Regions from separate parts of the Priestia veravalensis genome, predicted to be linked through region 3. Evidence: riboswitches for the same ligand, from Rfam matches in the RefSeq annotation. Region 3 holds a riboswitch; each other region holds the start of a gene.
What was found. A riboswitch is a leader RNA that binds a small molecule or an ion and turns the genes downstream of it on or off. The one in region 3 is predicted to bind cobalamin.
Positions count from the first base shown of each region.

Region 1: another riboswitch for cobalamin. It lies ahead of AS180_RS17065 (ABC transporter substrate-binding protein); the one in region 3 lies ahead of AS180_RS08660 (hypothetical protein).
Region 2: another riboswitch for cobalamin. It lies ahead of AS180_RS02940 (cobyric acid synthase); the one in region 3 lies ahead of AS180_RS08660 (hypothetical protein).
Region 4: another riboswitch for cobalamin. It lies ahead of metE (5-methyltetrahydropteroyltriglutamate--homocysteine S-methyltransferase); the one in region 3 lies ahead of AS180_RS08660 (hypothetical protein).

Region 1 covers NZ_KQ758684.1:14,271-17,418, reverse strand. Annotated here, with positions in the region: gene AS180_RS17075 (thioredoxin family protein) at 1-50, shown strand, start outside; partial or broken gene AS180_RS17070 (DinB family protein) at 241-705, shown strand; cobalamin riboswitch at 908-1,089, shown strand; gene AS180_RS17065 (ABC transporter substrate-binding protein) at 1,252-2,193, shown strand; gene AS180_RS17060 (adenosylcobinamide amidohydrolase) at 2,279-2,884, shown strand; gene cbiB (adenosylcobinamide-phosphate synthase CbiB) at 2,890-3,148, shown strand, end outside.
Region 2 covers NZ_KQ758629.1:30,790-33,937, forward strand. Annotated here, with positions in the region: gene AS180_RS02940 (cobyric acid synthase) at 74-1,564, opposite strand; cobalamin riboswitch at 1,672-1,856, opposite strand; gene panF (sodium/pantothenate symporter) at 1,855-3,148, opposite strand, start outside.
Region 3 covers NZ_KQ758641.1:57,469-60,616, reverse strand. Annotated here, with positions in the region: gene AS180_RS08675 (DEAD/DEAH box helicase) at 1-9, shown strand, start outside; gene AS180_RS08670 ((deoxy)nucleoside triphosphate pyrophosphohydrolase) at 29-424, opposite strand; gene AS180_RS08665 (DUF3923 family protein) at 507-728, opposite strand; cobalamin riboswitch at 981-1,179, shown strand; gene AS180_RS08660 (hypothetical protein) at 1,344-1,577, shown strand; gene mmgD (citrate synthase) at 1,567-2,676, shown strand; gene AS180_RS08650 (bifunctional 2-methylcitrate dehydratase/aconitate hydratase) at 2,772-3,148, shown strand, end outside.
Region 4 covers NZ_KQ758629.1:36,509-39,656, forward strand. Annotated here, with positions in the region: gene metE (5-methyltetrahydropteroyltriglutamate--homocysteine S-methyltransferase) at 1-1,455, opposite strand, end outside; cobalamin riboswitch at 1,597-1,783, opposite strand; gene AS180_RS02970 (glucose 1-dehydrogenase) at 1,961-2,710, opposite strand; gene AS180_RS02975 (DHH family phosphoesterase) at 2,735-3,148, opposite strand, start outside.

The DNA of each region.
Region 1 (3,148 bases), on a different contig from region 3:
CAAATGCAAAAACACCTGAAGCAGTGCGTGAGTTTTTAAGTTCAATCTAAGTTGATTAGCTACTTGTTTACATAAGCAAGTAGCTTTTTTGTATAGAGTTTTGCTAAACGTCCCGCTCTTATTTTTTAAGAGTCTTTCTTGTCTTTAAACACTTTATTAGATAAAAACAAGCTTGTAGAACACGAACGTACGTTTTATAATTTAAATGTGGGAATACATGGTAATATGGAGGGGTTTTGAATGTACATAACAGGAGAAGATTTTATTAAAGAGTGGAACCGCGAAGCCATGCTAACTCAAAAAGTTTATACAGAAGGTCGTACTCTAGGAAGAATTGTGTGGCACTTTACAACAAATATTCCAGACTATTTGGCTCATTTTGGGTTGGAGATAGATTAGCTAGCAAATGCTGAACATGTACCCTCTTCCGCTAAAGAGATTGCTGGAGTTTTCAATAGAATTAGCTTACAAGCAGCGAAAGCTATTAACCAGCAGTGGATAGATGAAGCGTTAAAAGAAGTTCAAACAGCCTTTGGTCGACAAGAGACGAATGCTCAAATTTTAATGGGATTAATCAAACATATTATTCATCACCGTGGACAAGTTACGGTACTTATGCGTCAAGCTGGAATTGAACCTTTTGGTGTATACGGTCCCACCAAAGAAGGATGGGTTGGTGTAGGCGTGGAAAACCCTCCTGTTTAAAAGTAATTAGGCTATAAAAAAAGAGTCTTTTCACAGACTCCAAAGACTTACCCCTAAATTTTCAGCCTATCATAATGATACAATAGCAAAAATGTTTATATCTTACTATTACTTTGCTAGAACTTCTGACCTAAAATGTATGAAAGTTATGTCGATTTTCTATTTCCATTTTGAATGGAGTGCGTTATACTAAGACAGGTGAATAATCGTGAAGCAATAAGGTCTCAATTTTAACATTGAGTGAAAAGGGAAGTTTGGTGCAAGTCCAACGCGGTCCCGCCACTGTAAACGTTAGATGTCTAAAGATGCCACTGTTTGAAAAGTGGGAAGGCTTAGTACATCATATACGTAAGTCAGGAGACCTGCCTTATTGTCAACTGTGAAACCTTCGAGGAGAGGGGAAGCAGGGTATTTGACGTACATAAACAATGCGAAAGTCATTCGCATCATTTAACGTTACCTGCTTTACTTTCGATTGAAAGTAAAGTTTTTTTATGTGTGCTGAGCGACTTCATAACCGATACATAATTAGGAGGGGTTACCAAAATGAAAAAGTGGTTATTATCTGTTATTGTTGCGATGTTCCTTGTTGTTCTTGCAGCGTGTGGGGCAACTGATGAAGGAAGCAAACAAACAGAGCAAACAAAGCAATCAAAAGAGCAAGCTGTTACGGTTAAAGATGCAAGAGGAGAAGAAGTAACGGTTGAACAAGCACCCAAGAAAATTGTTTCTCTTATGCCAAGTAACACGGAAATCCTCTATGAGTTAGGTCTTGAAAAAGAATTAATCGGAGTAACAAGCAACGATGATTATCCTGCAAGCGTGAAAGAAAAAGAGCAGGTAGGAGATATGAATATCAACGCAGAAAAAGTTATTGCATTAAATCCAGACCTTGTGTTAGCTCATGGTTCAAGCATAGGAATGTCGGATGAAGTTTTTAAGCAAATTGAAAGTGCTGGTATTCCATTATTTGTTGTAAATGATGCAACTGATTTCAATACTGTGTATGAAACGATTGGGAACATCGGAAAACTAACGAACAAAACAGATGAAGCAAATAAAACAGTAAAAGAAATGAAAGCTGCTGTTTCAGAAATTGAAGAAAAAGCGAAAGAAATTAAAGACGAAGATCGTAAGAAAGTATGGGTAGAGGTTTCACCTGCGCCTGAGATTTATACAACTGGTAAAGGTACGTTTATGGATGAAATGATTAAAATAATCGGAGCAGAAAACGTAGCTGGAAATGAAGAGGGATGGGTAAAACTTTCGGAAGAGAAAGTGGTTGAGCTAAATCCAGATACAATCGTTACAACATATGATGGTGACGCCAACGAAATCAAAAATCGTCCAGCATGGAGCGATATTACAGCTGTAAAAGAAAATCAAATCGTAAACGTTGATTCTAATAAAACAAATCGACCTGGACCACGAATTGTAGAAGGGTTAGAAGAGTTCGCGAAAGCCGTATATCCTGAGGTGTATAATTAATCGAGAAAAGGACCATATTCCAATTCAAAAAGGAATTGGTCCTTTTTTATCGTTACGTCTTGAGCAGGATGATGAATTATTAACGATGAAAACAAGTATACCGTTTAAAGCGTACAGTTCAGGCGTACTAGGAGATGGTATGCTTGAGACTAACGTTTTTTATAATCGTTTTGTACACAAATACTACCGTGCTGATTCACCTGCTGAAGAATATAGAGCATTTTTAAAAGAAAAAGGCTTCGTTTATGATAAAGTAGTAGGGTTGATGACGGCTGTTTATTTACGGAACAAATCGGTTTATACATATTGTAAAGATGGTCTTACAGTCTCATCTATTATTACTGCCGGAGTTGGTAATGCCGTTGATTTGACGTCTGATGATATTACTCCATTTTCTTCAGGGCCTGGAACGATTAATATGTTCATATTTATTGACGGGAAATTAACGGATGCTGCGTTTTTACAGCTGTTTATCGCAGCAACGGAAGTGAAAACGCGAATGCTTTACGAGCTGGGAGTGCAAGATTCGAACACAGAGACGCTTGCGACAGGAACATCTACTGATAGCATTTGTATTGCCGCAAGCCAAACCGGTAGCATGTATGAGTACGGTGGGTCCATGACGGCTCTGGGACAAGCGGTAGGAAAGCTCGTTAAGCTAAGTTTACTTGAAACCATTCAAAAAAGGTGATGTGTATGGACTTTCAACAATTAATTGTAGCGCATTTGCTAGCTATCTCAATGGCGCTTGTATTAGATGCCATTATCGGAGATCCTGTAAATTGGCCACATCCCGTCAGGTGGTTTGGACGCTGGATTTCTTTCATTGATAAGCGTTTAAACCAAGGTAAGTTTCAACGAATGAACGGTCTGTTCCTTGTATTAAGCATGGTAGTATGGTGTTTTGTACTACCTCTAGCTCTTCTAATCGCTCTATATGAAATTTCCTACTGGA
Region 2 (3,148 bases), on a different contig from region 3:
CCGAGGGCCGGGATTTTAACCTTTTTGTAAAGAATCTTTTACAGATAGCACGCCCCAACCGTTTGATAGTGAATTACTTTTTATATTCACTCATGATTTCATAAATTTGTTTCATATCAATTGCTTTTCGTACATGTGCAGCCAGCTTTTGAAAAGACTCTTCCTTTCGCGCCCTACTATTAAACGTTTTCTTAATCGGCACTAATCCTTTTTGCTGTCGAATATCGTTTAAATATGCACGTCGAAAGCCATCATTATGAAAAACATCATGTATGTATGTACCAATGACGCGACCAAAAACTGCTCCTTCTTTTATACCATTTAGCTCAGCAAAATGTACAGTTGGCTTGGTAGACGTTGTTTCGCCCATATGAATTTCGTAACCTTCAATTTGATAGGACTCATCGTGTAAAATAGCCCTTCCCGTTACCCGTTCTGTTCGCTTATTTGTTTTCATTACAGTTTCAATAGGTAAAAGACCTAGCCCTTTAACAGATTTTTGGGTTGATTCCACTTCATTTGGGTCACTTATCACTTCACCTAAAATTTGATACCCACCGCAGATTCCAGCAATATCCACCTTATTCTTCTTTGTCAAAATAGCTTCTGCTAAGCCCGTTTCATACAAGTACTTTGCGTCTTCTAACGTATTCTTGCTCCCAGGTAAAATGATTAAATCAGGCGTTCCAAGCTGAGAAGGTTTTGTCACAAGCCTTACGTGGCAATCATCTTCAAAACGAATAGGATCTAGATCTGTAAAGTTCGACATGCGAGGATAAGAAATAACGGCAACATCAAGTTCTTTAGCTGGATTTGGAAGAGTAGGGTACGTAGTTAAAGCAAGTGAATCTTCTGCATCAATCTCCACATCATCCAGATAAGGAACGACGCCTAGAACAGGAAGTCCCGTATACTCTTCAAACCAATCAAGCCCTGGTTGCAACAGCGACAAGTCACCTCGAAATTTATTAATAATCACACCTACCACTTTTGACTTATGCTCTTTTGGAAGCAGCTGAATTGTTCCTACTAAGCTAGCAAAAACGCCTCCCTTATCGATATCTCCTACTAAAATAACGGGAGACTGTGCAATATCAGCCACTCGCATATTCACAAGTTCACGGTCGTTTAAGTTAATTTCAGCAGGTCTCCCTGCTCCTTCAATGACAATATGCTCGTACTCAGAAGCAAGCTCTTCATACGCTTTGGTGATAATCTCACGTCCGGTTTCAAAGAAATCTTTCCTATACTCGTACGCATACATATTTTGCAAAGGAACACCATGAACGACGACCTGCGCCTCATACTCTCTTGTCGGTTTGATTAAAACCGGATTCATATTGGTCGTTGCTTCCACTCCAGCAGCTTCAGCTTGAATTCCTTGAGCACGTCCAATCTCTTTTCCATCCTTTGTAATATAAGAGTTAAGTGCCATATTTTGTGATTTAAACGGCGCTGTTTTGAAACCATCTTCTGCAAAAATTCGGCAAAAAGCAGTTGTAAGTAAACTTTTTCCAGCGTCCGAGTGCGTTCCTTGAATCATAAGAGGAATTGCTTTTTTCATCTGTATCACGCCTTTCATAGCAAAAAGCCTTGGCTAAAAACCAAGGCTTCATGACAACATCTTCATTCTTTTGATGTGCACGTCACCTATTTTCCCCGCCGAAAAATAAGAGTTAATGTTTAAAAGCAGGTCTCCTGGCTTGTGCTTCACTTTACTTCTGCACCTTCCTAGCTCATTGCTAGCAGTTTGTTGCAGGTTCATCCACACTTACAGTAGCGGGGGCTGCATCGGATTTCCACCGATTTCCCTATTATCCTTAAACGCATAAGGCACTTTTAAAACATAATCGTTTATAAATATTTTTTACGAAGCTGTTCTTGTAGGTTCTTTGTTTTTGATTGTGTCATTATACTTGCAGTTACAAAAACCAATAAAGACAGAACAACGGGAAGCACAACCGTATGCATGCCAAATGGGTTAGGAGCGTATGTGTGAATTAAAATATACACTAAAAGCCCCGTCACCATTCCCGAAATTGCTCCATATTTATTTCCTTTTGTCCAATATAATCCTAACACAATTGGCCAAATAAATACTGCTTCAAGTCCACCAAATGAAAATAAGTTAAACCAAATGAGTAAATCAGGTGGGTTAATAGCAAACAAAAATACTAAAATTCCAATAATCATTGTTGTTAAGAAGCTCCATCTTTTCACCTGCTGCTCTTTTGCTTTCGGATTAACGTAGTTTAAATACAAATCTTTTACAATAGCAGAGCTAATGATTAATAAAATAGAGTCTACCGTCGACATAATGGCTGCCATCGGCGCAGCAAGTACAACTCCTGCTAACCAAGGTGGTAATACTTCAAGAGTTAACGTCGGCATCACAGTGTCTCCCACTTCAATTCCTGGAATTACAGCACGAGCAAACACACCAATAAGATGCATCCCTAACATAATCACACCAACTACTACCGTACCGATAAGCATGGCTTGATGCATCGCTTTCGAGTTTTTATAAGACATCGCTCGAACGGCCACCTGTGGCAGTCCCACAACTCCTACTCCAACTAAAATCCAAAACGATGACACATAAAGCGGTGTTAATGAACGATCTGCTCCGTACGGGCTCACAAGATTTGGATTTTCATTCACTAAGTCTTTCATGATTGCTTCGACACCGCCGCCAGCATAAATAGTAGCGATTAGTAAAATAATCGTCCCTACAAGCATTACAATTCCCTGCAGGGCATCGGTTAGTACGACAGCACGAAACCCACCAATTGATACATAAACAAGTACGGTGACTGCAAAGATGACAAGCGCACTTTTGTATGAAATGCCTACAAAACCTTCAATTAATCTAGCTCCTCCAACCCACTGAGCAGCTAAAGAAGCAAATAGAAAAAGGACAATGCTTACAGCAGAAACAATCACAACAATATTGCTTTCATATCGCTTTTTCAAAAAATCAACAAGCGTAACGGCATTCATCTTTCGCGAAACAATGGCGAATTTTTTGCCAAGAGTTGTGAGAACAAAGTAACCTGTTACAACTTGAATCACGGACAATAGTACCCAAGCAAGTCCGGTTTGATATGCTGTACCAGGACCACCAATAAAGCTGCTCGCACTTCCGTAC
Region 3 (3,148 bases):
AGAGTATAGCCTTCTCATCGCGAGAAGGCTATTTCTTTTCTACTAATAGTTCAACCGCCGGAACGTCCGCCGGTGCCCAGACAAGTGAATCTAGATTTTCTTTGTTTAACCAAACAAGCTTGGCATGCTCAGTGGGCTGCGGTGTACCTTCAACAATTTCAGCTTTAATCGCAATGAGCTCAATAATAAACGTATCGTATTCATGGGTGTGTTCGTTATGTAGCTCCGTTGCTTTGATTTTACAGTGAAGCTCTTCTTCGATTTCTCTCACAATCGCAGAGTAAATATCTTCGCCTTCTTCTACTTTCCCACCAGGAAATTCCCACATGTTCGGTAGAGACATGTCGTTTGAACGGAGAGCACAGAGGACTTCGTTTTGATCATTTTCAATAACGGCGGCAACGACCTTTATTTTTTTCTTCACGGTTCATTCTCCTTACAGCTGTTTTGTTTCATCATAACATAGGAGAGTGGGAGATTATAAGATCGGAATTGAGAGGTGGGTTTCATTTACTCGTTCTTACATTAACAACAAGCCATACACTTTGAATCACAAGCGGAATGACAAAGGCAAGCACTAACACAACAAAGGATATAAGCTTGACCTCAGGGGTTTGAATGGCACCCGCTCCGTCCACTTTTCGCGTCCATACCATAATAGTGCCTAAAACAAATAGCATGGCCCAAAAACAGTTCGTAATCCACCAGGAGATCCATCGTTTTTTCATGAAATCGCTCCTTTCATCTTTGGCATAAAGCAAATTTACTTTTAAGTTTTTCCTTTATTATACAGGAATTGTTATCCAATAATTAACAAAAAACAGTTTTTCTATATTTTATTTATGATTTTGCTAGAGAGGTTATAAATGGATTTATAAGATAAGTGCTTTGAAAAATGAAGTGTTGTACAGTGTTAGCTAAGTGAAATGAAAATAAAAATTGTAAAAATTTATAAAATTTGATATGTTTAAAGTGAAAATAATATCGATGTAGAAACAGGTGTAGGTGAAAGGTGTCTTTCATCTGCTTAAAAGGGAAGTTCGGTTGGAATCCGACGCTGTCCCGCAACTGTATTTGGGAGCGATTCGAAAAAGCCACTGTTTTCATGGAAATGAAGATGGGAAGGTTCGAAGAGCGATGATCATAAGCCAGGAGACCTGCCTGTTTTAGCATGCATCAATACCTACGCGGATAGGGGGTGTTAAGTGCGAAGTGACAAACATGTTTTAAAAATGATTTAAAAACATGTTTATTTGAGTATTGTCTCGCGGCTTAACAACTTCTTTGGGAAGTTGTTTTTTTATTGCTTTTTTAGCGGGTACGCGTGATGGAGGTGAGCAGCTGTGGACGGATCAGTTGAGTATTTTGTGAATTACTTCAAAGCGAGCATTATGAATAACGTAGTGGCAGAGAACCCTTGTACACTTTCAGACTATTATCAGGAGTTAAGAGATTTTGTGGTAGACAAGAGGGGGGATGCTGAAAAGAAGGCTCTTTTTTTACACAATATTGAAAAGGCTTACAAAACAGTAGGTGAAGAGATATTTGGAATGGAGGAAAAGAGAGATGGAGACTGAAGCGAGGTTTTTTCCGGGGCTTGAAGGCGTTGTGGCTGCTGAAACAAAGATTTCATTTCTTGATACCCAACAGGGGAAAATTATTATTCAAGGGTATGACCTGATTGAGCTATCAAAATCAAAGAGCTACCTCGATATGATCTACCTTTTACTAGAAGAAAGGCTGCCGAATATTAACGAGAAGGAACTAGTTGAAGAAATGTTAAAAGGGGAGTACGAGATTCCAGATGAACTGTTGGATGTCTTTTGCTTACTCCCTAATGGCACGCATCCAATGGATGGCTTGCGAACAGGAATTTCATTTCTTTCAGGCTTTGATAAAAGGCTTGATAATCGTTCTCTATCGGCAAATAAAAGCCGTGCTTACAAGCTGTTAGGCAAAGTGCCTGCGATTGTGGCGAACAGCTATCGTTTAATCGAAAAGAAAGAGCCGATTCGTCCGCTTAAAGAGTTATCGTATAGCGCAAATTTCTTTTACATGATTACGGGGAAGAAGCCATCATCTCTGGAAGAGCAAATCTTTGATCGTTCACTTGTTTTATATAGTGAGCATGAGATGCCAAACTCAACGTTTACAGCGAGAGTCATTTCTTCTACTCAGTCTGATTTATACGGTGCATTGACAGGAGCGGTTGCTTCTTTAAAAGGAAACCTGCATGGAGGAGCTAACGAAGCGGTAATGGAACTGCTTTTAGAAGCTGGTACTGTAGATAAATTTGAAGAGCTGCTGATCGCTAAGCTTTATAAAAAAGAGCGTATCATGGGATTTGGCCATCGCGTGTATATGAACAAAATTGATCCGCGGGCTTTAATGATGAAAGAGTCGCTCAAACAGCTATGCGACCTGCAAGGAGATAATCGTCTTTATCGCATGTGCGAAGCGGGCGAAGAGCTTATGAAGCGTGAAAAAGGTCTTTATCCGAACTTGGATTACTACGCAGCACCTGTCTATTGGATGCTTGGTATTCCTATTTCACTTTATACACCGATCTTTTTCAGTGCTAGAACGGTAGGGTTATGTGCGCATGTTATTGAGCAACATGAACATAATCGACTTTTTAGACCGCGCGTACATTATGTAGGCGAGCGCCGCTTTTAACAATTTGGGGTTGTTCACGGCCACTCACCGAATGGATATTTTGGCGAATACCCATTTCTATCATAAATAAATTTGAGGAGAAAGGAAAGATGCACATGTTGAAAACGAATGAGCAAGTCAAAACGGATGTTTTATTAGAGGAAATCGCAGATTACGTTCTTCATAAAGAGATTAAGAGTTTAGAAGCGTTCCAAACCGCTCGTTATGTCCTGCTTGATACGATTGGATGCGGGATGCTGGCGCTTAGTTATCCAGAGTGCACAAAGCTCCTCGGCCCCATTGTTCCAGGAACAGTTGTACCAAATGGCAGTCGGGTGCCGGGAACGTCATTTGAGTTAGATCCAATTCGAGCTGCGTTCAACATTGGTTGCATCATCCGCTGGCTGGATTACAACGATACGTGGCTAGCGGCAGAATGGGGACATCCTTCTGATAATCTTGGAGGTATTTTAGCGACAGCTGACTACATTAG
Region 4 (3,148 bases), on a different contig from region 3:
TTCAAACTCACCGTGAACCAGCACATCAATACCAATTTCTTCTTGAACCTCAATCCAGCGCTTTGTTTCTTCTTTTATAAACGCTTCATACTGTTCGTTCGTTAACTGACCTTGCTTCCATTTTAAGCGCTTCGAACGAACCTCTGCTGTTTGTGGCAAGCTTCCAATTGTTGTAGTTGGTAAAAGCGGTAAATCAAACTTTTCTTTTTGCAAACGCTGGCGCTCAGCCACAGAAGCACGAGATAAGGCTTGATCATCAATCTGTTCTAGCTCTGCTCTCGTTTTCGTGTGAACGCGGTTTGCAACCTTCGAAAATGCCTCAATCTCTTGCTGATGTGCTTTTACTGCTTCGCTATCCCCTTTTAAAAGGTCCTTTAAAAGTTCTAGCTCAGTCAGCTTTTCTTCAGCAAAACTTAAGCCTGCTCGAATATCAGCTGGTAGCTCTTGTTCAGTTTCTACCGTTACAGGGACATGAAGCAGTGTACTAGATGGCTGAACAATTACCTCTTCTTTACCCACTAATTTTTGCAATTCACTTACAAGTGCAGCTTTTTCAATTAAGTTACTTTTCCACACGTTACGACCATCAATAACGCCTGCAAAAAGCTTTTTCCCTTTTGGAAAACCGTGTGCTTTTATCGCTTCACTATTTTTTCTCTCATCATGTACAAAATCCAACCCAAAAGCATTCACAGGAAGGTTCACAACAGATTGGTAATTATCTAATGCTTCAAAATACGTTTGGATGATAAGATTAGCACCAGGTACTTCCTCTGAAATACGCTGATAAAATGCCTCAACCTCCTTCCAGTACCCTTCTGCTTTATTCGTTACAAAAATTGGTTCATCAATTTGAATCCACTCTGCTCCCGCTTCATGTAACTCCTTAATCACTTGAATATAAAGCGGAGTTAATTGAGCAAATAAGCTTGATACTTCTTCTTGTTTAAATCCTTTGCCTAATAAGATAAAGGTTGCTGGCCCAATTAGAAGAGGCTTACCGTTAAGTGCCAATTCGTCCTTTGCTTTTTGCCAATATGCTAATGGTCTGTTTTCATTCAATGCCGGCGTTACGTCAGTAAACTCTGGGACAATGTAGTGATAGTTGGTATTAAACCACTTAGTCATCTCACATGCCTCTGCTTCTTTGTTCCCTCTTGCCATTGCATAATATGTATCAAGAGCGGATAGATTTTGCTTTTTGAAACGAGCTGGAATAATATTAAACATAACCGCCGTATCAAGCATGTGATCGTAATAACTAAAGTCACCTACTGAAACAAAATCAATCCCCTTATCTTTTTGAATACGAAGCTGATTAACATACAACTCATGAAGTTGGTTGTGCAGCTCTGCTTCCGTTGTTTCCTGCTTCCAATAAGCTTCAATTGCTTTTTTCCATTCTCTGTTTCTACCGATTCTTGGATACCCAATTGTTGCTGTATTCACTGTCATTTCAATCTCCTCGTTTCGTCTATTTTTCTGCAATAAAAAACTCTCTGGAAAGAGAGTTAGACGACAGCTTTAAGAAGTATTGAACAACATATACTTTTGTTTCAATACCAAGCTAATCACCTCTCCCTATTACGCGTAGGTTGTGAGTGCAAACAACAGGCAGGTCTCCTGACTTAGAATCATCACCTATTATCACCTTCCCGTTTCATAAACAGTGGTTTACTGATAATAGGCTCCTCCTTACAGTGGCGCGACCGTGTCGGATTTTCACCGATCTTCCCTTTTAAGCTAAAACAAGTGTCTTAGCACCTTTTGCATGAACATATTCACTTTATACACTAATTCCTTTTCAATTAGGAATTGAACATAACGATACATGATTTCGATAAGTAAATCAAGTCTGATTTTTCTAAATTTTAAAAAGAATACGCTTTCATATAACTGTGTTTTTATACAAAATAAAAATAGCAGGCTATAGGTATAGCCTATAGCCTGCTTACTTTAGTTAATGTTCATAAATCATCTTGCGCGTCATTCCACCATCGACAACTACGTTTGTCCCCGTTACAAAATCATTGTCTGGATGCGTCAGGTAAAGGCACGCTTTTGCAATATCTGCTGGAGTGCCAACTCGGTTAGACGGATGCTGAGCATGATCAACATCTCGAAGCTCCTCATATTGCTGAGTTTCAATCCAGCCAGGAGAAATTGCGTTGACGGTAATCTTGTCTGGTCCAAGTGAAATGGCAAGAGCATGCGTTAGCGCCACAATGCCACCTTTTGTAGCAGCGTATGCTTCGGTGTGTGGCTCTGACATAACGGCACGCGTAGAAGCTAAGTTTACAATTGAACCACCTATTTTGTTATTTCGCATCACTTTGGCAGCTTCTCTTGAGCATAAAAATACGCTTCGTAAATTAAGATTTATGATATCATCCCATTCATCTAGCGTTAACTCATACGGAGACTTCCACTTTGTTACTCCAGCATTATTAACCAGAATGTTAATCGTACCATAAGCTGAAACAGTTTCTTTCATGAGGTTGATAACATCCTCTTCTTTTCTTACATCTGTGTGAATAAACATTGCCTGTGCACCTGCTTCACGCAGCGTTTTAGCATGCTTCTCCCCTTGTTCTTCATCAATATCTGCGATTATCACTTTGGCACCTTTTTTGGCATAGGCGCTTGCCACACCTTTTCCAATTCCATTTGCGCCACCAGTTACCACAACAACCTCACGTTCAAATGTCAAAGTCATCCCTCCTCTACACTTAGTTTATTCACTTTTTTCGTCTGGTTGAAACAAGTGGTCGGTTACAAATAGCTTGAAGGTTTCGCTCGTTAATTTGCAGCCGGATGCTTTTGGATGGCCTCCACCACCAATGTGACCCACGATTTCAGCTAAATTAATCTTATCTTTCACTGCTCGAAACCCTAGCTTTTTCCTTCCCATATCAACCATTACTGAAAAGTCGATTTCTTCATGCTCTAGGCATAATGCATTTCCCAACTCTGACTGATATGTATCTGCGAACACAATCCCTACCTTGTATTTTTGCTCTGCAATCTCTACTTCTGCTTGCATCATTTGCTTTTGTTTGTCATAGATATATTTTTCAATTCGCTTCTCTTCAGCTTCAAGTAAAATCGCGTGCTTTTCTGTAAATTCAAAGCTTTGACTGGCACCAGT